DNA from 3 places in the Pseudoalteromonas sp. A3 genome. Region 3 is predicted to be linked to each of the others. Evidence: predicted binding sites of a transcription regulator. Region 3 holds the regulator's gene; each other region holds the start of a gene.

Region 1 (7,484 bases), 420 kb from region 3:
GATAAAAAGCGCATTACCGGGCAAAGAGCACCAAGTAAACGCCGCAGAAAGTAGCCTTAAACATATTTATTTGGCTATACTAAGGCCACTAAATAGCTGAGGTATAGTTATGTTTGAAACAGATCAATGGGCGTTTTCTGGTGTCGATGGCCAAATATCATTACATAAATGGCAAAAAACCATTGATCTTATTACGGGGCTTTTTTCGGCCCCCTCTGGTTATATAGTGCAAGCTACTAGTAAAGGTTATCGTGTAGTTATTAGAGCTAATGAAGGTGGCTCACACTTTGAAACCAACCCTATACTCCCTCCCGAAACTCCCTTATTTTGTAAATATGTAGCCGAAAACAACAACACTTTGTATGTTAGCGATACCCGCAGCGATACGCAGTGGAATACCATGCCCGAGGTTATTGAAGATGGCGTTGAATCCTACCTTGGCTTGCCAATTCACTGGCCTGAAGGTGAAGTATTTGGCACCTTGTGTTTAAAAGATTCAAAAAAAACCAGTTATACCGATGAATATTTTGAGCTAATAGAGCAGCTTCGTGATTTAATTGAAGACGATTTAGCCCTTATTTATAGCTTTGAGCAAATGCGCGAAATAGCCATGCTCGACCCGCTTACCAATATTTATAATCGCCGTGCACTTAGCTTACTTGCCCAACACAAACTTAATTTAGCGCTGCGTTTAGGTTTTGATGTGTGTTGCTTGTTTATTGATATAAACGACTTTAAAAAACTAAACGACACTTATGGCCATGAAATAGGCGATCAAGCGTTAATCCTCTTAGCAAATACCTTAAAAACACATTTAAGAGAGGCTGATATAGTAGGGCGTTTAGGTGGCGATGAATTTGTAGCAGTGATGCAAATTAGTGATAGAAGTAAGCTTAGCCATATTATTGATAAAATAAAAATTGAGTATACAAACGCACTATTAGAAAACAACGTATGCGCGCTGACACTTAGCATAGGCGAAAGTTTTACTAATAAACAAAAGCAACCTTTTGATACGTTATTAAATTTGGCCGATCACCAAATGTATAAAAATAAACAAGCGTACAAATTGGCTAAAAAAGCATAATAATAAAAGTAATACACTTAAACATAGCAACAAAAAAGCAAGCCATTAGGCTTGCTATAAACGGGGATAATTAGGCTTTAAGCGATTTGTTTTTCGGCTAGGTTTAATTCCATAATGGCTTTTAATAAACGGTATAAGTTTATTGATGCGTCAATTTCTTCTTTACGGTTTGTTAAGCTTTCAATATTTAAGCCCAGTGGCACATCTAGGTGCGCACAACTTTTGAGTATTAGGTCGAGATTTTCTCGGCAAATACGTACAGATTCACTTAAGGTATTGTCTGCATCAAGCATGCGCCATTTAGTGGCCTCTGGCACTGAGATACCCAACCATTGCATAAACTCTAAGGTTTTATCGCCACCGCATGGAGTAAACGTTAAAATAATCCGTTTTGGTGTAATACCTTGTGCTTTACAGGTACGCGCGTAACTTGTGATTAGCTCTATAGTTGCTTGCGCGTCGTAAACCGCTTGCGATATAAAAAACTGACAACCTTGTGCTGTTTTTTCTATAAGGCGCTCGTGCTCATTTCGCTTACTTGAATGTCGCTCAGCAATGGTAACGCCCCCTAAAAAGAAGTCATCACTTTGCTCTGCAAGCGTTTTATAGGCATCGGGCAAGCTTAGTTTTATATCACCTACCGATGAGGGGCTACCCACTAAAACGACATTTTTTAAATCGTAGTCGTTTTTAGTTTCATCCAACCAGCCTTTAAACTCCTCTACACCACGTTGTGCCACACTTTTGTAAGTAATGACATCTGGAGCAGATAAATTACGTAGTAAGTGGCTGTATTCACGTGGGTCTACAGTTTGTTTAAACGGAAATGGGCGTGCTTTATCTGTACGGCTACTTTCATCTTGAATGTCGTAAATTATCACGCCGTCGTATTCAATTTCGTGTAAGCGAGCAAGTAGTTTTTCTGCAATGATTTTTAGCTGTGCTTTATCAGTACCAATTTTAGGTGGAGTAGTACCAATAAGATAAACACCTTGATTGGTGTCTTCTATTTTTTCTTGTAGTGATAAAGCCATAATCCTCATTCCAGCTTAGTCCAATGTATGTAATTCAATATAACAGCCATTTAGACGTCTAGATAGATTTATTTAATGAAAGTTTTTCAATCAACTTGAGTTTTTTTCATACTTAAATGTTTTTAAAATAGGGAATTGACACAGTTGTTTACATTATAAATAGCCGATGGGCTCTTATATTTAGTGGCTTTGGGGCATAATCTAAGCGAGTTAGCATTAAACCTAATAACAAATTTGCTCAATTTAAAAAGGGACAACAATGAAATTTAAATTACTAGCAACAAGCTTAGCGGTATCGCTGGCACTAACAGGCTGCGCAACACAGCAAAGCGAAAACACCCAAACGGCACAACAACAGCAAACAACAAAAGCTGACGAACGTGTATTTTCGCAAGAGTACTTAATCGAAGAGCTTGATAACGGCTTACGTGTAATGGTTGTTAAAACCGATTACCCCGATGTCGTCTCGCTGCAAATTCCGGTATCGGTTGGCTCACGTAATGAAGTAAAAGCAGGTAAAACCGGTTTTGCTCACTTTTTTGAGCACATGATGTTTAAAGGCTCTAAAAAATTTCCGCAAGACGAATACACTGCCATATTTAAAAATGCAGGGGTCGATAACCGTGCTTACACCACTAACGATTACACAAACTACCATTTAAACTTTTCAAAGCAGCACCTTGATAAAGTACTTGAAATTGAAGCCGATATTTTTCAAAACTTAACCTACACCGAAGAGCAATTTAGAACCGAAGCGCTAACGGTTAAAGGGGAATATTTAAAAAATAACGCCAGCCCAATTCGTAAGTTATTGAGCGCAGTACGCGAAGAAGCGTTTGATACGCACACTTATAAACATACCACCATGGGCTTTTTTGAAGATATAGAAGCCATGCCAGATCAAATGGCTTACGGTAAAGAATTTTTTGATAAGTTTTATAAGCCTGAATATGTATCGCTAGTGATTGTGGGCGATGTTGACCCACAAGCTACAATGGCTATGGTTAAAAAACATTGGGGTGGCTGGAAAAAAGGCGATTACGTTGCTGATATAAAAGCCGAGCCTGCACAACAAGTGCCTAAATATGTACATGAGAAAAACGAAGGTTTGCCTGGTCATTGGTTGCTTGTATCTTACAAAGGGGCTGCATGGGAGCCTGCTAAAAAGGACAGAGCCGCACTTGATTTAATCTCACAGCTTTATTTTTCTAATAACTCCGATTTATACCAAGAGCTAGTTGTTGATAAACAAATAGCGAGTCAAATGTTTACCTACAATCCAGAGACAAAAGATCCTGGCTTACTGCATGTATTTGTAAAAGTAGAAAACGAAGATGATTTAGCAAAAGCACGTGATGCAATTAACCGCACTTATGCAAAAGCACGTACCGAACTTGTTGATGAGCAAAAACTAAGTGATTTAAAGTCTAACCTTAAATACAGCTTTATTAACGGCTTAGATTCATCACAAGCGATTGCATCAACCCTTGCAAGTTATATGCATTTTGAGCGCGACCCAGAGGTTATCAACCAGCTTTATAAATCGGCCGACAACATCACAGCACAAGATATTAAAGCCGTGGCTAATAAGTATTTTGTAGATGACGCGCGTACTACTGTAACTATGTCGGCACTTGATAAAGCGCCAGGCTTTGAACAAGAAACAAGCTTAAACGCATTAGTCGCTAAGCGTGATAAAGCGCCAGAGGCACCCGTATTTAAAGTGCTTGATAAAACGAATAGCTCGCCGCTGATTGATGTAAACTTTTTATTCAATACAGGGGCTGCTGCAGACCCGCAAGGTAAAAAAGGGGTTGCTGCGCTCACAGCCGCTATGCTTGCTCAAGGCGGCTCGCAAAGTACGAGTTACAAAGACATACAAAAAGCGCTTTATCCGCTTGCTGGCAGCTTTGGTTATCAAATAGATAAAGAAATGCTGTCATTCCAAGGGCGTATTCATAAAGATAACGCTGCCACATGGTATGCGCTTGTAAGCGATCAGTTACTTAACCCAGGCTTTAGAGACGATGACTTTAAGCGCCTTAAAAAAGAAATGATCGACGGTATTAAATCGGGCTTAAAAGCCTCTAACGATGAAGAGCTAGGTAAAGAAGTGCTTTACAGCGCACTTTACAAAGGCCACCCATACGAAAGCTACAATTACGGTGATATTTCGGATTTAGAAGCACTAACGCTTGATGATGTAAAAGCCTTTTACAACACAGAGCTTACCCAATCTAAACTAACACTGGGCTTAATTGGCGCTGTGCCAAAAGCGCTTAAAGCAGAAATCATGAGCGACTTAGCAACCTTACCTAAAGGCGAGCAAAGCCGTTTAAGTATTCCTGATGCACCAGAGCTTAAAGGCCACCATGCCACGATTGTAGAAAAGTCGGCGCAATCTACTGCGGTATCGTTTGGTTTCCCAATTGATACTATTCGCAGTAGTGAAGATTGGACAGCCCTTTGGCTGGTGCGTTCGTACTTTGGTGAGCACCGTAGTTCTAACTCATACCTGTATGAGCGAATTCGTCAAACACGTGGTATGAACTACGGCGATTACGCTTACATTGAGTACTTCCCACGTGGCATGTTTCAAACTAAGCCTGATGCAAACTTAGGACGTTCTGAGCAAATATTCCAAATTTGGTTACGCCCGCTGCGCTCTAATAACGATGCACACTTTGCAACACGTACCGCGTTGTTTGAGCTGGATAAGCTTATTAAAAATGGCTTAACCGAAAAAGACTTTGAAGCAACACGTAACTTTTTAATTAACTACGTACCGCAGCTTGTCGCAAGTCAAAACCGCCAATTAGGTTATGCACTTGATAGCGAATTTTATAACACAGAGTCGTTTGTAAAATACGTGACAAGTAAACTTGAAAAGCTAACGCTTGCTGATGTTAATCGCGTGATTAAAGATAATCTGCAAACAGATAACGTACAGTACGTGTTTATTACCGGTGGCGGCGAAGACATGAAAAAACGTTTAGTGTCAGAGCAAACATCGCCTATGGTTTACAACACAGAAAAACCAGCAGCGCTTGTTGCTGAGGATAAAGTCATTGCCGATTATAAATTAGCTATTCCAGCTAACAACATTGAAGTAATGGCTGTTGAAAAAGTGTTTCAGTAATTAATCTCTTTTTATAACATATAAAAAATGCCCCAGTGCTTATAGCCTGGGGCATTTTTATTTAATTAATGCTATTAAAGCGTAATATTAGTTAGTCGCTAAAAGCACTGAGCCTGCGCCTAGAGCAAAGCTTATTAAGGAACTAATAACCACTCCCGCTAAAAAGCTTTTAGTTGGCGTACTTTTAACGTCATTATTTATAGGCTCATCAAGTTTAATTAGCTCGCCTTGGCGTACTTCAAGTACCGCGCAAAGCGCCATAGTGGTTTCTTTAGAAGCGGCGCCTTCTTTTTCGACCCGTTGAATGGTCCGCAAACTTACATCGCAGGCATCTGCGAGCTGTTGCTGCGTCCAATCTAACTTATTTCTAAGCGATTTAACTGTTGTAGGATTTAATTGCACGTTAAAGCTTCCCTACAAATAGTTCAACAATAGTTGCCGTTGTATAGCCAAACACCGCCCCACCTAATGTACAGCCAGCAAGAAAAAATGCTGCCTTTTTAGGATCGTCTGAAAGACTACTTTGAACTTGTTTGGCTATCACACTGCTATTTTTATAAAGAGTGCACTCCAGACGCCCCGTAAGTATATTAAGCATGTCAAATTTTACTTGGTACTGTGAGCCCTCAAAAGCAAAAGAGTGTGTGCTTGCACAGTAGATATTTCGTTTTTTACTGAATAGGTCATCGTTTACAAACACTTCTTCTTTACCCGTAAAGTAGCTTCCAAAACAGGCTATTTGATTGTCGCCATCTTGAAAGTAAAATTTATAACCAAGCTTTTTTGTATTCAATATATCGTTTTTCATCATCGTTATCCTTGTTGAGTTGATGATGCTAATTTAGCGTTTGTTTTTATTTTTTACGCCGTCAGTAGTATGCCAGTAGCTAGTTTGGCATATGACAGTAACCCTGTCATGCTACTTTAGTATCTGATTTTTAATGTAAAAGTAAAATTTTTTATATTTTTTATAGACTACTTAGCTGTCATACGGAGTATTACTTCACATTGATAAATTATGCAACTAACGTGAAGTAAAGTAACAATATTGTGTTAAAAAATTGTTATTGATTATACTGATTAACAACAAAGCTAAAATGGAAAGCTCGTGATTGACGATAAAGCGTTTTTTAAGTTGGTACTAGATACCACGCCCGACCAAGTAGTGGTTATTAATTCTAACGGCGACATAGTCTATATAAACCGAAGTTGGCAAAGCTTTGGTGAGCAAAACGATTGTGCCTGCTGTGATATGTGGGAGCAGCAAAATTACTTAGCAGAGTGTGAAAAAGCTGCGCAAAAAGGAGATAGCTTTGGTTTAAAGGCATTTAACGGCATTAAATCAGTTATTTCGGGGGCTAATGACGACTTTTATTTAGAATATCCATGTCATAGTGAAGATGAAAAACGTTGGTTTATGATGCGAGTAGTGTCGTTTAGCCATACCGATAAAGCGTATTACGCTATTAGCCATCAAAATATTACCGAGCGTAAACTAGCTGAAGAGCAAGTACAAAAACTTGCCGCTATTGATGGCTTAACTGATATTGCTAACCGAGGCTTTTTTGATACCTTTTTAGAGCAAGAATGGAATCGGTGTCAGCGTTTAGGTATGCCGCTTTCGTTGGCTATTATTGATATAGATGATTTTAAATTACTCAATGATACTTACGGCCACCAACAAGGCGATACATGCTTAAAAAGGGTGGCTAAAGTACTCAATGAATTTACTAAACGCCCAGGTGATTTATGTGCCCGTTTTGGTGGTGAAGAATTTGTTTTAGTGTATGGAAATACAAACTCAGATCAGGCTTTGTTAGTATTGAACGATATTTTAGAAAAATTAAAACAGTTAAACATTGAAAATAAACATTCATTACCAAGCAGAACCCTTACAGTGAGTGTAGGCCTCACTACTATTACACCCAGTAGTGACTTTACCTGTGCGTATTTAATCAAAGAAGCAGACGATTTACTTTATAAAGCGAAAGATAAAGGAAAAGATGCTTTATGTGTGAGTGATTTAGCACTCATATAATTTTTTTACTCTTAGTTATACCTAATAACCAGAACAAATAACTAAGGCGTTAACACCTTAGGCTTTAAATCCGTTAAACTTAGGAAAAGGCTCTTTTTATATCAATTTAAGGCAGTGTAGTATTATGCGTCATGAAATTTGGCAACAGCTTCGCAGTGAAGCGAATGAAGTTGTAACTCGCGAACC
Region 2 (7,484 bases), 460 kb from region 3:
AGATTGGCGTATGTGTGTACGTTTATTGCTCATTGTAATTACGCACCTTTGATTAAATAGACACTAAATCAGGAAAAGCTAAGTAAACAGCAAGCACAATAAGTAGTAAAACGGCGGTGGCAATCAGTGAATATAGCAAAGTATTGCTACGCGTTTTAACAGGTTCATCGAGCTGCTCGTCAAGCATTAGATCATCTTCTTGCCACTCATCGCTTTCGTCTGTAGGGCTTTTTAGCTCATTGGTTGGAAGCCTTTGTTCTAGCTCTTCTAGTTTTTCTTCTAGGCGGATCAGGCTGCTCGTTATGTAATCAAGGGCATCAAAAATCCGTTCATCACGCTGACTAGCTGCGCTAGGGCTTTGAGTGGGTAGCTCACCTGTGGCTTGTAACTTACTTTTAATGCCTAGGCTTGCCAGTAATTTGGCCTGCTTTAAGGCTTTGTCTTTATTGCTAGGTGCAAAGAGTGCTTTGCCATTAAAAAACTGAGTTACTTTATCTTCAGACGTTTTTAGTTTACTTGCTAAATTAACGCAGGCCGTTTTAGCCTCAGTGCCCTCGGCGAGCCCTACAAACATAACGCGAAAATTATTGGCCATTTACTTATCCCTTAAGCTTTTATTATGCAAAGAGTATATACCTAAAACCGTACGAAATTCGAGGGCTAGCTAATACCAATTTAATTCAAAACACGATTAGTTTAGCGTATTAAAGAGCGCACTGACTGCGTTAAAATTATTTATATAAAATAACTGTACGCCGTAAATTCCTTTGTTATTGCACTATTTTTTGGGTGCTACGATAAACAACTAAATTAATGCAATTGATATAAAGCGCATAATTAGCCTTTGCTTTAGATATAAAAACGGCCCTTAAAAGGGCCGTTTATTATTTAATGCATTTTGGCTTATAGGCCAGCAGCTGCGCGAAGTGCGTCTGCTTTATCTGTACGTTCCCATGGGAATTCGTCACGACCAAAGTGACCGTATGCCGCTGTTGGTTGGTAAATTGGGCGCTCTAAATCAAGCATTTGAATTAAGCCGTAAGGGCGTAGGTCAAAGTGCTCACGAATAAGCTCAATTAAACGACCTTCTTCAAGCTTGCTTGTACCAAAGGTTTCAACGCTGATAGAGGTAGGCTCGGCTACACCAATTGCGTAAGATACTTGTAATTCACATTTATCAGCAAGGCCAGCCGCAACTACGTTTTTAGCAACGTAACGTGCAGCGTATGCAGCTGAGCGGTCAACTTTTGATGGATCTTTACCTGAGAAAGCACCACCACCGTGACGTGCCATACCACCGTATGTATCTACGATGATTTTACGACCTGTTAAACCACAGTCGCCCATAGGTCCGCCAATTACAAAGCGACCCGTTGGGTTAATGAAAAATTTAGTCGCGCTAGTAATAAGCTCTGCAGGAAGTACCGGCTTAATGATGGTTTCCATCACGGCTTCTACTAAGTCATTTTGCGAAATTTCTTCAGCGTGCTGAGTAGAAAGCACAACTGCATCAATACCTACTGGCTTGCCGTTTTCGTATGCAAAAGTTACTTGAGATTTTGCATCTGGGCGTAACCAGTTAAGCTCGCCGCTTTTACGTACTTGCGCTTGGCGCTGTACTAAACGGTGTGAGTAAGTAATTGGCGCAGGCATCAGTACTTCTGTTTCGTTACATGCATAACCAAACATTAAGCCTTGGTCGCCAGCACCTTGTTCTTCTGGGCTAGTACGGTCAACACCTTGGTTAATATCAGGAGACTGCTTACCAATTGTGTTTAAAATTGCACACGAGTCTGCATCGAAACCCATGTCTGAATGCGTGTAGCCAATTTCACGTACTGTTTTACGTGTAATTTCTTCAATATCAACCCATGCGCTAGTGGTAATTTCACCACCAACCATAACCATACCGGTTTTTACGTAAGTTTCGCACGCAACACGGGCATGAGAGTCTTGCTCTAGGATAGCATCAAGTACCGCATCAGAGATTTGATCGGCGATTTTATCCGGATGACCTTCAGAAACAGATTCAGAAGTAAATAAATGTTTTGCCATTGTATTTCTGCTCACAAATATTGCGCTTCACAAACGTCGGTATTAGCGCTAAAAAATTAAGGGGCGTATTTTATCTAAAACAAAACACCTTGCATAGTGTTTTTACGCCTAGACGTCTAAATAAAATGAGTAATAACTTTTTGGTCTTAAAAAATATTCATAATAGCCCATTTTTATGGGGTTTTTAATTGCACACTGCACCCACATTAAGTAAGAATGGTTGCTATAACAGCTCTTAAGTTACTTAAGGGTATTAACGAACACATAAGTACCCGCGCAAATACACATAAAGGTAGGAGAATTCATGCCATCTCGCAAAGAACTTGCAAATGCTATTCGCGTCTTGTCAATGGACGCAGTACAAAAGGCCAAATCTGGCCACCCTGGAGCCCCTATGGGCATGGCCGATATCGCAGAAGTATTATGGCGCGATTATCTAAAGCATAATCCAACTAATCCAGAGTGGGCTGACCGTGACAGATTTATTCTTTCAAATGGCCACGGTTCAATGCTTATCTATTCTCTATTGCACCTAACTGGTTACGACTTACCACTTGATGAAATTAAAAACTTCCGTCAAATGCATTCTAAAACGCCAGGCCACCCTGAGTACGGTTATGCACCGGGAATTGAAACTACTACGGGTCCACTAGGTCAGGGGATCACAAACGCGGTAGGTATGGCGATTGCTGAAAAAGCGCTTGCTGCACAATTTAACCGTGAAGGCCACGACATTGTTGATCACTACACGTATGCATTTATGGGTGATGGTTGTTTAATGGAAGGTATTTCTCATGAAGCATGTTCACTTGCTGGCACATTAGGCCTTGGCAAGTTAGTGGCTTTTTGGGATGACAACGGTATTTCAATCGATGGTGAAGTTGAAGGTTGGTTTAGCGACGATACACCAGCACGCTTTAAAGCGTACGGCTGGCATGTAATAAGTGACGTTGATGGCCACGACAGCGATGCTGTTAGTGCTGCAATAGCAGAGGCTCAAAGTGTTACCGACAAACCATCACTAATTTGTTGTAAAACAGTGATTGGTTACGGTTCACCTAATAAATCTGGTAGCCACGATTGTCACGGCGCGCCATTAGGTGATGACGAAATTACAGCGTCTCGCGAATTTTTAGGCTGGTCTGGCGGTGCATTTGAAATCCCTGATGATATTTACGCACAGTGGGATAGCAAAGAAAAAGGTCAACAGCTTGAATCTAGCTGGGACGAAAAATTTGCAGCATACGCAAAGGCATTCCCAGAGCTTGCAGCTGAATATAAGCGCCGTATTAATAACGAACTTCCAGGCGATTGGGCTGAAAAATCTCAAGCGTACATAGAGCAACTACAAGCAAACCCTGCAAACCCTGCATCTCGTAAAGCGTCACAAAATGCATTAAATGCATTTGGTCCGTTATTACCAGAATTCATGGGTGGCTCAGCCGATTTAGCTGGATCAAACTTAACAATTTGGGATGGCTCTAAAGGGCTAACTGCAGACGATGCAAGCGGTAACTACGTTTACTACGGTGTACGTGAGTTTGGTATGTCGGCAATTATGAATGGTATTGCCCTTCATAAAGGCTTTATTCCTTACGGTGCAACGTTCTTAATGTTTGTTGAATACGCAAAAAATGCGGTACGTATGGCTGCGCTAATGAAGCAACCAAGCATTTTTGTATACACGCACGATTCAATCGGCCTAGGTGAAGACGGTCCAACTCACCAACCGGTAGAGCAAATTGCTAGCATGCGTTTAACGCCAAACTTATACAACTGGCGCCCGTGTGACCAAGTTGAGTCGGCAATTGCATGGCAACAAGCTATTGAGCGTAAAGACGGTCCTACATCACTTATCTTTACTCGCCAAGGCCTTGAGCAACAAGCGCGTGACGCTCAGCAATTAGCAGATGTTAAAAAGGGTGGTTACATCCTTAGCTGTGACGGCGAGCCAGAGCTAATTATTATTGCTACAGGTTCTGAGGTGCAGCTAGCACAAGACTCTGCAACAGAGCTACGCAGCCAAGGTAAAAAGGTACGTGTTGTATCTATGCCATGTACTGATGTATTTGAAGAGCAAAGCGCACAGTACAAAGAAAGCGTACTACCGGCAGCCGTTACACGCCGCGTAGCAGTAGAAGCTGGTATTGCTGATTACTGGTACAAGTACGTTGGCCTAAACGGTGCAGTAGTAGGTATGACTACCTTTGGTGAGTCGGCACCTGCTGGTGAGCTGTTTGAGTACTTTGGCTTTACAGTAGAGAACATTGTAAATAAAGCAAACGCGTTGTTTTAACCGTTAACTTTAATATTTAAAAGCCCGCCCTGTCTAAAACAGGGCGGGCTTTTTTGTTTGCTAACTGAGTTATAAAGTGGCGTAGTAGCCTTAAGATACTTGAATCACACTGCTTGTAATACGTAGTACTTTTTTAGCTTAAAGCCTTTTGAGCTTTAATTTCAGATGAGTAATTTTCACAGCGCTTTTCTTGCAAGGCTATGACCTATCAGGCAAGGTGGTGGCCGATTAAATAAAATAATACAACAGGAGTGAGGATGTCTCAGTTTGAAAATGTAAGCGTAATTAAAAAAGCGAACGTGTATTTTGACGGTAAAGTATCAAGCCGTACCGTGGTATTTAACGATGGCACAACCAAAACGCTAGGTTTTATGCAACCAGGCGAATTTGTATTTGATACAAGCAAAAAAGAACTCATGGAGCTGTTAGGCGGCCAATGGGACATTTTATTACCGGGCGAAACGCAGTGGAAAACATTTATCGCGGGCGAATCATTTAACGTTGATGCCAATGTGAGCTTTAAAGTAAAAGTGAGTGATTTTGCTGACTATTGCTGTTCGTACACAGACTAAACGCTAAAGGCTAGACGTCTGAAAGCCCATATTTTATGGGCTTTGCATAAACCTTGCACAACTTATAATTTAAATCAGTTTAAGTAACAAATTAATTTCAAAAATCAGTGCTTTTTCCTTGTGTTAATCTAAATAGCCCCCAATACTATTTATGAGGTAACAAATAAAAGGATACCCTATGAAAATTAATCTTTCTGGTCACCATGTAGACGTTACTAACTCTATTAGAGAGCATATCAACGAAAAGTTTTCAAAAATCGAGAGCCACTTTCCATCACTTATCGCACTCGACATTATATTGTCTAAAGAGCATCACAAAATCCAAGCAGAAATTAGCACAAATTACGAAGGTGCGCGTATATCGGTAAAAGGGGAAAACGAAGTTATGTACCCGGCGATTGCAAGCGCAGCTAAAAAACTCGATGCAGCACTAAAACATCGAAAAGGGCAAATAAAAGCAAATTTACACGAAAAGCCTGTAAGCACAACGCCAGAAATAGCGCACGAAATCATCCAAGAGATGGAACTAAAATAAGATTTAGTCCCAAAGTACTATAAAAAAGAGCCTTACGGCTCTTTTTTATTGCCTTTAATTTAGGTAAGTTATGCAGCCTTCGGTGTTATTAATTATGAAAATTAATAACCAGAGCGAATGACACACATAATTTGAGAAATTAATGCAGCAAACACACACCTCTTGGAAATCTCGATTGGGCGCACTAGGCCCTGGTATCTTAATGGCAACCGCAGCAATTGGCGGCTCTCACTTAGTTGCATCTACTCAAGCTGGCGCGCTATTTGGCTGGCAACTGTTTTGGCTAATTCTCGTTGTTAACGTATTAAAGTACCCATTTTTTCGCTTTGGTATGGAATACACCTTAGCAACCAAAAACAGTTTGGTAGAAGGCTATAAAAATAAAGGGCCTGTCTATTTTTATAGTTTTATTGGCTTAAATATACTGGCCGCCATAGTTAATACCGCAGGGGTGTTATTACTGACTGCAAGCTTGCTGCATTATGCACTGCCAATAGTGATAGAAGTCACGCTACTGTGTTGGATATTACTCGGTGTGAGTTTAGCTATTTTATTACTTGGGCACTTTAAAGCGCTCGACAGCGTTGCTAAAGGCATTATGGGGCTATTAACGCTTGCTACTGTTATTGCGCTGCTTATCGCGTTTAGTAACGGCCCAATGGCACCAGCTGATTATGTTGGCCCGTCTCCGTACGAGCTGGCTATGCTGAGTTTTATGGTCGCGTTAATGGGCTGGATGCCAGCACCCATAGAAATATCAGCGCTTAGTTCGCTTTGGCTTAAAGAAAAACAAACTCAGCAAACGGTTACTAAAAGCCAAGGCTTATTCGATTTTAACGTAGGCTATTGGCTAACAGCCTGTTTAGCATTGGTATTTTTTAGCTTAGGTGTGCTGGTGCAATACGGGCAAAGCAGCAGTATTGAGCTTGGCGGTGTTGCCTTTGCTAAACAGCTTATTGATATGTATGCACTGACTATTGGCGAGTGGGCAAGGCCGCTTGTATCAGCCATTGCTTTTTTATGTATGTTTGGCACTACACTCACCGTGCTTGATGGCTACGCCCGTACACTTAACGAGTCACATAAACTACTTGGCTTTAAGCAATCTAAATACAGTTTAAATATTTGGTTAGTACTGCAGGCATTTGCCGGTATGGCAGTGATTTTATTTTTTAAATCGGCCCTTGGCCCCATGCTTACCTTTGCCATGACACTTGCTTTTGTCACCACCCCCGTTTTTGCATGGCTTAACTTTAGTTTAGTGCGCTCAGAGCCGGCCATTAAACACAGCGTACTATTGCGCAGCTTAACATGGTTAGGCTTAGTGTACTTGGTTGGTTTTGCTGTTGCGTTTGTGGTGTGGAAGCTAGCAGCCTAAATATAGCTATTTGCTTTAGGGCTTTAATTAAAGCCCTAAGCATTAAATTCAAGGATTAAATGGGGTGTAAATGGATATTAGAACAGACGCGCTTTCAAACCCACACATTATAAAGTTACTACAAGCGCATCATAACGATATGCTAAAACACTCACCTGTTGAAAGCGTACATGCGCTGGATGTAACTAAACTCACAAAGCCTGATATAACTTTTTATAGCTTATGGATTGATAATAATTTAGCGGGTGTTGGTGCTTTAAAAGCACTAAATACAACGCATGGCGAAATTAAATCAATGCGCACCTCAAGCAACTATTTACGCCAAGGCATAGCCGCTAAGTTACTCACGCATATTATTGAGCAAGCAACACTGCTAGGGTATAAAAAGTTAAGTTTAGAAACAGGCACTGCAAAGGCGTTTTTACCCGCGCAAAAGCTTTACACTCAGTTTGGTTTTAAAAAATGCGAACCATTTGGGAATTATGAGCAAGATCCGTATAGCTTGTTTATGAGTAAAGTGCTTTAAAGTGAGTAGGGGATATTATGGTTTATAACGTTGAACTGAAAGCTCCAGCACAGGATGAATTTGCTAATTTACGTACACAAGTAAAGTGGCAAAACCCTGACGATAAAACATTAAAAGCAAGC
Region 3 (7,484 bases):
TTAGCTGAGTTTTCGCTTTTAATGATGGAACCTTTGCGCCTTTTTCGGTAAGGCTAATCATGTTAATGCTGGTTTTATCTGGGTTTTCACCTTGGCGAAGCGCACCTGGCAGCGCAATGTGTATGGTTTCGCCGAGCGGATAGCAATAATAGCGTGCAGTAAAGCTAAGCAGTTCTAAATGCTGTGATGATAAAATAGGGGTTTGGTCAATAACCTCAGTAACCGCTTTAATTTTGTTATCGGGCACGTCGGTATGCGTTTTAAGAGCAAGAACAACCGCTACTTTCTTTTGATTGCCAAAAGGCACTAAAACACGCATCCCTGGCATAATAGGCGCCGAGGGCGAGATGAGTTGTTCATCTATTTTATAATCAAAGGTGCGTGGTAACGGAACTTTAATAGCAACTTCAACAAAACGCATAACAACTCATGTGATAAAGGGTAATAGCTTAATGTACTAAAAATAAGGCTAAAAACCTACATAGAAATGGATGCGGTAGCGCTGGTTGGTTACTTTTTTGGCAAAAAGCGTAATTAAAGCTTGTGCGGGGCAAGCTAGTTGGATAAAATCCGCGGCCTATAAATTTGTTTTAACGACGTATGGTGCCAGACTTCGGGTTTGGAGAGCGATGCGGCCTTAACTAGAGGTTCCTATGAAAGAAGGTATTCACCCTAAGTACGAAGCAATTTCTGCAACATGTTCATGCGGAAACAAATTCGAAACTCGTTCTACTCTTTGTAAAGACATTCACCTAGACGTATGTTCTGCGTGTCACCCGTTTTACACTGGTAAGCAAAAGATTTTAGACACTGGCGGCCGTGTTGATCGCTTCAACAAGCGCTTCGGTGCACTTAGCAGCAAGAAGTAATTATTGCTGTTTAGTAAAAAAAGCACCTTCGGGTGCTTTTTTTGTGCCTAAAATTCATCATTTTTACTAAAAAATTACCGATTGTTGCCGTACTACGTGTGCATAACTATTTCCTGTTCTTATTCTGAATATGCATAAACCTTTGCAGACAAACTCACAATTCTTCTCTATATTTTTTATACGTTAATTTTTAACCAAGCTGCTAAAAGTGCTTATCGTGGCGATATTTGTTTTTAACGGTGATAAACGCGCCATATTGGTGCATTTTACTATTTTAATATTCTGCTATTTTAGAAAAATATTGGCAGGGCAAAATGAACCTCAAAAAGCACTTTTTGAATGAATTTTTATTTGTTTAATATTGATAACTTTTAGCGAAGTTGCTGATAAATCACTTAAAATTAACGGATATAGCATATAACAGGATAGACCTGATATTGCTTGGAATTTAAAAATAATAAGAGTATCTTAGCCCCATACTCCCTCTCACTTAACTTAAATTGCAGGATACCATCGCGTTATGTCAGATTTTCGTGAACAAGCATTACACTACCACTCTCACCCCGTTCCAGGCAAAATCAGCATTGAGCTAACAAAACCAGCCGAAACGGTGCAAGACTTAGCATTAGCATACAGCCCTGGTGTTGCAGAGCCTGTGCGCGAAATTGCAGCAGACCCAGCCAATGCATATAAATATACCGGTAAAGGTAATATGGTTGCGGTGATCAGTAATGGTACGGCAATTTTAGGTTTGGGTAATTTAGGGCCATTAGCCTCTAAACCTGTTATGGAAGGTAAGGCGCTTTTATTTAAACGTTTTGCTGGCCTAGATTCTATTGATATTGAAGTTAAGCATCGCACTACCGAAGACTTTATAAATACAGTGGCTAATATTGCCGACACGTTTGGTGGTATTAACTTAGAAGATATTAAAGCGCCAGAGTGTTTTGAAATTGAAAAAGCACTTATTGAGCGTTGCAGTATTCCGGTTTTTCATGATGACCAACACGGTACCGCTATTGTAACTGCAGCAGGTATGCTTAACGCCTTAGAAGTGCAGGGCAAATCAATAGAAGATGCCATTATTGTATGTTTAGGTGCAGGCGCTGCAGCGGTTGCTTGTATGGAGCTGTTAATTAAGTGTGGTGCACTGCGCGAACATATTTATATGCTAGACCGCAAAGGGGTTATTCATACTCGCCGCGATGACTTAAACGAATACAAACAGCTTTTTGCTAACAATACAGATAAACGTACTCTACAAGATGTAATTGCTGATGCTGATGTGTTTGTAGGTGTATCGGGTCCTAACTTACTTGCACCTGAAGATCTAAAACTAATGGCCGATAAGCCAGTGGTGTTTGCATGTTCAAATCCAGATCCTGAAATTGCACCTGAGCTTGCGCACAGTGCACGTAAAGACTTAATTATGGCAACGGGGCGTTCTGATTTCCCTAACCAAGTTAATAATGTTTTATGTTTCCCGTTTATTTTCCGTGGTGCACTTGATGTACGTGCAAGCGCAATTAACGATGAAATGAAAATAGCCGCTGTCGAAGCTATTCGTAGTATTGCTAAAGAGCCAGTGCCTGAGCAAGTATTAAAAGCAGCGGGTGTAGAAAAGCTCGAATTTGGTGCTGATTACATTATTCCTAAACCGATGGACCCGCGTTTATTACCACGTATAGCCAAGGCGGTTGCTATTGCTGCTGTTGAGTCGGGCGTGGCACAAATTGACTTACCGGAAAATTATATGGCGTAATATATAGCGCGGAAACAAAAAAACCTCAGCATGCTGAGGTTTTTTTGTTTAAAAAGACGTTTTATTCTTCGTCTAAAATAGGCACTTCTAAACCCATTTCTTGCATTATTTTTTTAACTTCTTCAGGTACTTTTTCTGCGTTATCTTTACGTAGGTCATCATCATTAGGTAATGGCTGGCCTGTAAAGGCATGCAAAAACGCTTCGCATAGTAACTCGCTGTTTGTTGCATGACGCAGGTTGTTTATTTGACGACGTGTACGCTCATCAGTTAATACTTTTAATACATTTAGCGGGATCGAAACGGTGATCTTTTTAACTTGCTCTGATTTTTTCCCGTGTTCTGCGTATGGGTGAATATACTCACCATTCCATTTAGCCATAAGATGTATCGTTGCCTCAGATTATTAATTTCTCACACGGCGTAAAAAGCGTGTAAATATGCGTGAAATTCTATCGTTTTAAAAAAGATAGTCAAATAATAGATAGCAATCTATCTTAATAAGCTGGCTGTAATAGTAAATACAGCCTCATTGAAGCTTTACACATCTGTTATTTTTAGCCATCTAGAGCTTTAAAAGCTTTGACTTATTATAATGGATAACTTACTCTTTTAGACGTCTAAACATCCAAATTAATCAGGTGACGAATATGAGCGAAAAAAACAAAGCAACCATTGCTGTACGAAATGGGGTTGATGCCGATAAACATCATGGCGCCGTTGTACCGCCAATTTATTTATCGACGACTTATTCGTTTGCCGATTTTGATACTAAGCGCGCATACGACTATGGACGCAGTGGTAATCCTAATCGCGATATTTTAGCTGACACTCTAGCAGAGCTTGAAGGTGGCGCACGCGGAATTATTACTGCTACGGGCATGGCAGCAGTGCACTTAGCCACACAGTTATTAAATAACAATGATACATTGGTTATTCCTCACGATTGTTATGGCGGCAGCTACCGTTTATTTACGTCGTTAGAAAAGCGCGGCTTGCTTAAACTTAAAGTGCTTGATTTAACTAAACCAGAAAGCCTAGAACAAATTTTAACCATTAAACCTAAATTAATTTGGATAGAAACACCAAGTAACCCTGTGCTGCGCCTAACGGATATTAAAGCCGTGACGGATATAGCAAAACAGTGCGGTGCATTAGTGGCCGCCGATAACACCTTTTTATCACCGGCATTACAAAACCCAATTAAGTTTGGCGTAGATATTGTTGTGCACTCAACCACTAAATATATAAACGGCCATTCTGATGTTGTAGGCGGTGCAGTTGTTGCTGCTACACAAGAGCTTGGTGATGAGCTTGCTTGGTGGGCCAATAACATTGGTATTACCGGCGCACCATTTGATAGCTATTTAACGTTACGTGGTTTACGTACTTTAAATGTGCGTTTAAAACAGCACCAAGAAAATGCCCTGGCAATTGCTAAATACCTAGAAAGCTCTGAGTATGTTAGCCAAGTTTACTACCCAGGCCTTGAATCGCATCCTCAACATGCACTTGCTAAAGCCCAACAGCTTGGGTTTGGCGGTATGGTTAGTTTTGATATTAAAGGCGATGTGGATGATGCTGCGGCGTTTTTAACAAGCCTTATAGAATTTAGCTTAGCAGAATCGTTAGGTGGGGTTGAGAGTTTAATTTGTCATCCTGCGACCATGACTCACGCAGGTATGGAAGCTCAAGCACGTTTAGAGGCGGGTGTGGGCGATACGCTAATTCGTATTTCGGTCGGTATTGAAGATGTAGAAGACCTACTGGCTGATTTTGAACGTGTATTTAACCTAGTTAAACCTGGGCAAAATAAAAATGTAGGGCGTGTTGGTAAAGCTGCGGGCAATGCCAATGGTGATGTAAAGCAGCAGGCTGCTCATCCAGCTTTGTGGTGATTGAGTATGGTAAAAAGTGTACATAAATTTGGCGGCTCGAGCTTAAGCTCGGGCGAGCGCTATCAAAGTGTGGCAAAAATAATTATTGGCCACACACAGCCTGGCGATTGCGTGGTTGTATCTGCTGCGGGTAAAACCACCGATACATTGGTTTCTCTGTGGCAAAGTTATCAACAACAAGATAAGCAAGCTGTGGCTGATATTTTGCTGCAATTGAGTAATCACCAAACAGCATTAATTGAAGAGTTATTACAAGCCGATGCTAAACACACGGCTTTAGCTGTGTTAGCGCAAGAGCTAAGTGATGTAGCGGAGCAAGCCAGCAAGCAGCAGTTACAAGAGGCGGCCTTACTGGCGCATGGTGAGCTGTGGTCTGCGCGATTATTAGCAGCCTATTTAACGCAATTAAACATTCAAGCGTGTGCTCATGATGCTAGAGCGCTGTTTAGTGTAACAAGCGGGGAGCTTTTGCATGCGCAAAACAAACAGCAATGCAGCCAAGTTATTGATGCAAGTAAAATTAACGTAGTAACAGGGTTTATCGCAGCAAGTGCTGATGGTAAAACAGTTACGCTTGGGCGCAATGGCAGTGATTACAGCGCCACCTTATTGGCCAATTATTGCGACGCACAAAATGTATGTATTTGGACTGATACGCCAGGGGTCTTTAGTGCCGACCCACGTAAAGTTGAAAAGGCGATTAAGTACAACAAGGTGTGCCGTGAACAAGCTAACTTATTAGCTCGATTGGGTAACCCTGTGTTACATGCTAAAACGCTTTCGCCTTTAAAAAACAGTAATATTAAACTGGCTGTACGTAGTAGTTTTGATGTGCAAACTGCTCCTACCGATATTGTAAAACAAGGCAAAGCTAAGCAAAAACGTTTTATTACTACATTACAAAACGTTGATTTACTGCTCGTTGAAGGCCTTAACGCGGGAGAAGTGGCGCATGTTAGCCAGCTTATTCAGCACAGCCTTCATCATTTTATACACAACGGCGATACATACTTAGTTGTGCCCGCGGGTGCAACGCATCAAGTAGTGAGTTATTTTGCTGGGCGAGCAAATATAAGCGAGTCTAATTTAAATGGCTGCGCGGTGGTTGCGCCTACGCAAGATGTTTACACACTAAGTACATTAGCGGCTGAGGTTTTAAATCAGCAAAGTATTCACCCTCGTTTTATTCATCAAGATACAGGCTATACATTGCTGTTAACTGATCAGTTAATAGAAAGCGATGTACTTAGTTTATTGCACGAAAAATTAATTAATAAAGGCCAAGAAGTTGCTCTGGTTGTGGCTGGCTTAGGTAATGTAGGCGATGAATTTTTAAGCCAGCTAGATGCTCAATTTAAGCGTTTGTCGGGCGATTATAGTATTAAGCTAGTTGGCTTAATTCGCTCGCAACATATGCTATTTAATGCCTCGGGTATTACACTCGGACAGTGGAAAAAACAATGGCAGCATAATGCCGTTGCTTATGAGCAGGCGGATTTATTAAGTGCATTAAACGAACTTGATTACGAGCACAAAGTTGTTGTTGATATAACGGCAAGCGAGCAATTTAGCCAATTATACACCGACTTTGTAGAGCGAGACTGCCATTTAATAAGTGCTAACAAGTATGCGGGCACTGCTGCATCTAATTGGTATAACGCGCTGCGCCAAAGTATTAGCGAGCGTAATTTGCATTGGCGCTACAACACCAGTGTTGGGGCAGGGTTGCCGATTAACTTTGCGTTGGCCGATTTACAAAATAGTGGCGATAAAATTACCCGTATTGAAGGTGTTTTCTCGGGCACACTCTCGTGGCTATGCAGTAGGTACGATGGCAGTGTGGCATTTTCTGACCTTGTTCTTGAAGCGCAAAAAATGGGCTTTACAGAGCCTGATCCTCGCGAGGATTTATCGGGCCGAGATATGCAACGTAAATTGCTGATACTTGCACGCGAGCTTGGCATTGAATTAGATTTAGATGATATAAGCTTACAAGCATTAATGCCTGATGAGCTAGCCCAAGGTTCATGGGATGACTTTTTAGTGAATAAAGATAAGCTAAATGCCTTTATTAAACACCATGCCGATGCGGCAAATGCGCAAGATGCTGTACTTAGGTATACCGGTTTATTGGCATTAGAGCAGGGTAAAGTATCGGCGAAGGTAGGTATAACTTACGCGCCTAAAGGGGACGCCTTAGCTAACTTAACACCTGGCGATAATATCTTTGTTATTAATAGCCAGTGGTACAACGAAAACGCCTTAGTAATACAAGGCCCTGGGGCAGGCAAAGAAGTGACCGCCGCGGGCGTGCACTCTGATTTATATTGGTTAGTTAAAAACCTAAAATAGCGCAGGCAAATATTAATAGTAAAACGGCAGCTTGTGTAAGCTGCCGTTTTTGTTTTTAGAATAACTCTTCTTCTGTTTTTGTATCTTCTTCAAAAATATCAGTTGGCTGAGACAGCACATATTTTGTAGGCGCAGTGCCTTTTTCAAAATACTCAAAGCGACTGGTGTAGTCGTTTTTATGACTTAACAAACCTGTTTTTAAATCGATACGAATTGAAACTAGTCCTTCAGGAGGCTCTATTGGCGCCTCTGGTGTGCCCTCAAGCGCCACTTTCATAAAATCAACCCAAGCAGGTTGTGCCGTTTTGGCGCCCGATTCAGCACCAGAGATTTGGCTGCTATCTAGGTTGTTATTATAGGTGGAGCGCCCTAACGAGTTACCTGGGTTGTCAAAACCAACCCATACAGACGTTACTACATTGCGGTTAAAGCCGCTAAACCAAGTATCAACAGAGTCATTGGTTGTGCCTGTTTTACCCGATAGATCGCGTCTATCTAATGCTTGCGCACGCCAACCTGTCCCGCTCCAGCCTGTTTTATGGGTCCAGCTACCGCCACCCCATACTGCGCTGTGCATTGCTTCAGCAATTAAAAAAGCATTTT

The links. The regulator MetJ, encoded in region 3, represses methionine synthesis genes. The targets are predictions, from matches to a motif close to TAGACGTCTAGACGTCTA.
Region 1: a site for MetJ is predicted at 2,165-2,182, ahead of OIZ54_RS06690 (methylenetetrahydrofolate reductase). Genes of this name have one in related genera too.
Region 2: a site for MetJ is predicted at 2,157-2,174, ahead of metK (methionine adenosyltransferase). Genes of this name have one in related genera too.

The regions. Positions count from the first base shown of each region.
Region 1 covers NZ_JAPCKL010000003.1:135,021-142,504, reverse strand. Annotated here, with positions in the region: gene OIZ54_RS06700 (DEAD/DEAH box helicase) at 1-54, shown strand, start outside; gene OIZ54_RS06695 (sensor domain-containing diguanylate cyclase) at 110-1,087, shown strand; gene OIZ54_RS06690 (methylenetetrahydrofolate reductase) at 1,165-2,121, opposite strand; gene OIZ54_RS06685 (M16 family metallopeptidase) at 2,381-5,260, shown strand; gene OIZ54_RS06680 (helix-turn-helix transcriptional regulator) at 5,348-5,662, opposite strand; gene OIZ54_RS06675 (hypothetical protein) at 5,664-6,071, opposite strand; gene OIZ54_RS06670 (diguanylate cyclase) at 6,369-7,298, shown strand; gene cysE (serine O-acetyltransferase) at 7,423-7,484, shown strand, end outside.
Region 2 covers NZ_JAPCKL010000003.1:94,661-102,144, reverse strand. Annotated here, with positions in the region: gene OIZ54_RS06540 (5-formyltetrahydrofolate cyclo-ligase) at 1-33, opposite strand, end outside; gene OIZ54_RS06535 (hypothetical protein) at 53-595, opposite strand; gene metK (methionine adenosyltransferase) at 904-2,055, opposite strand; gene tkt (transketolase) at 2,360-4,351, shown strand; gene OIZ54_RS06520 (pyrimidine/purine nucleoside phosphorylase) at 4,609-4,923, shown strand; gene hpf (ribosome hibernation-promoting factor, HPF/YfiA family) at 5,102-5,458, shown strand; gene OIZ54_RS06510 (NRAMP family divalent metal transporter) at 5,601-6,836, shown strand; gene OIZ54_RS06505 (GNAT family N-acetyltransferase) at 6,907-7,362, shown strand; gene OIZ54_RS06500 (GNAT family N-acetyltransferase) at 7,380-7,484, shown strand, end outside.
Region 3 covers NZ_JAPCKL010000003.1:552,402-559,885, reverse strand. Annotated here, with positions in the region: gene priA (primosomal protein N') at 1-421, opposite strand, end outside; gene rpmE (50S ribosomal protein L31) at 654-869, shown strand; gene OIZ54_RS08555 (malic enzyme-like NAD(P)-binding protein) at 1,390-2,631, shown strand; gene metJ (met regulon transcriptional regulator MetJ) at 2,693-3,013, opposite strand; gene metB (cystathionine gamma-synthase) at 3,282-4,529, shown strand; gene metL (bifunctional aspartate kinase/homoserine dehydrogenase II) at 4,536-6,881, shown strand; gene OIZ54_RS08535 (penicillin-binding protein 1A) at 6,937-7,484, opposite strand, start outside.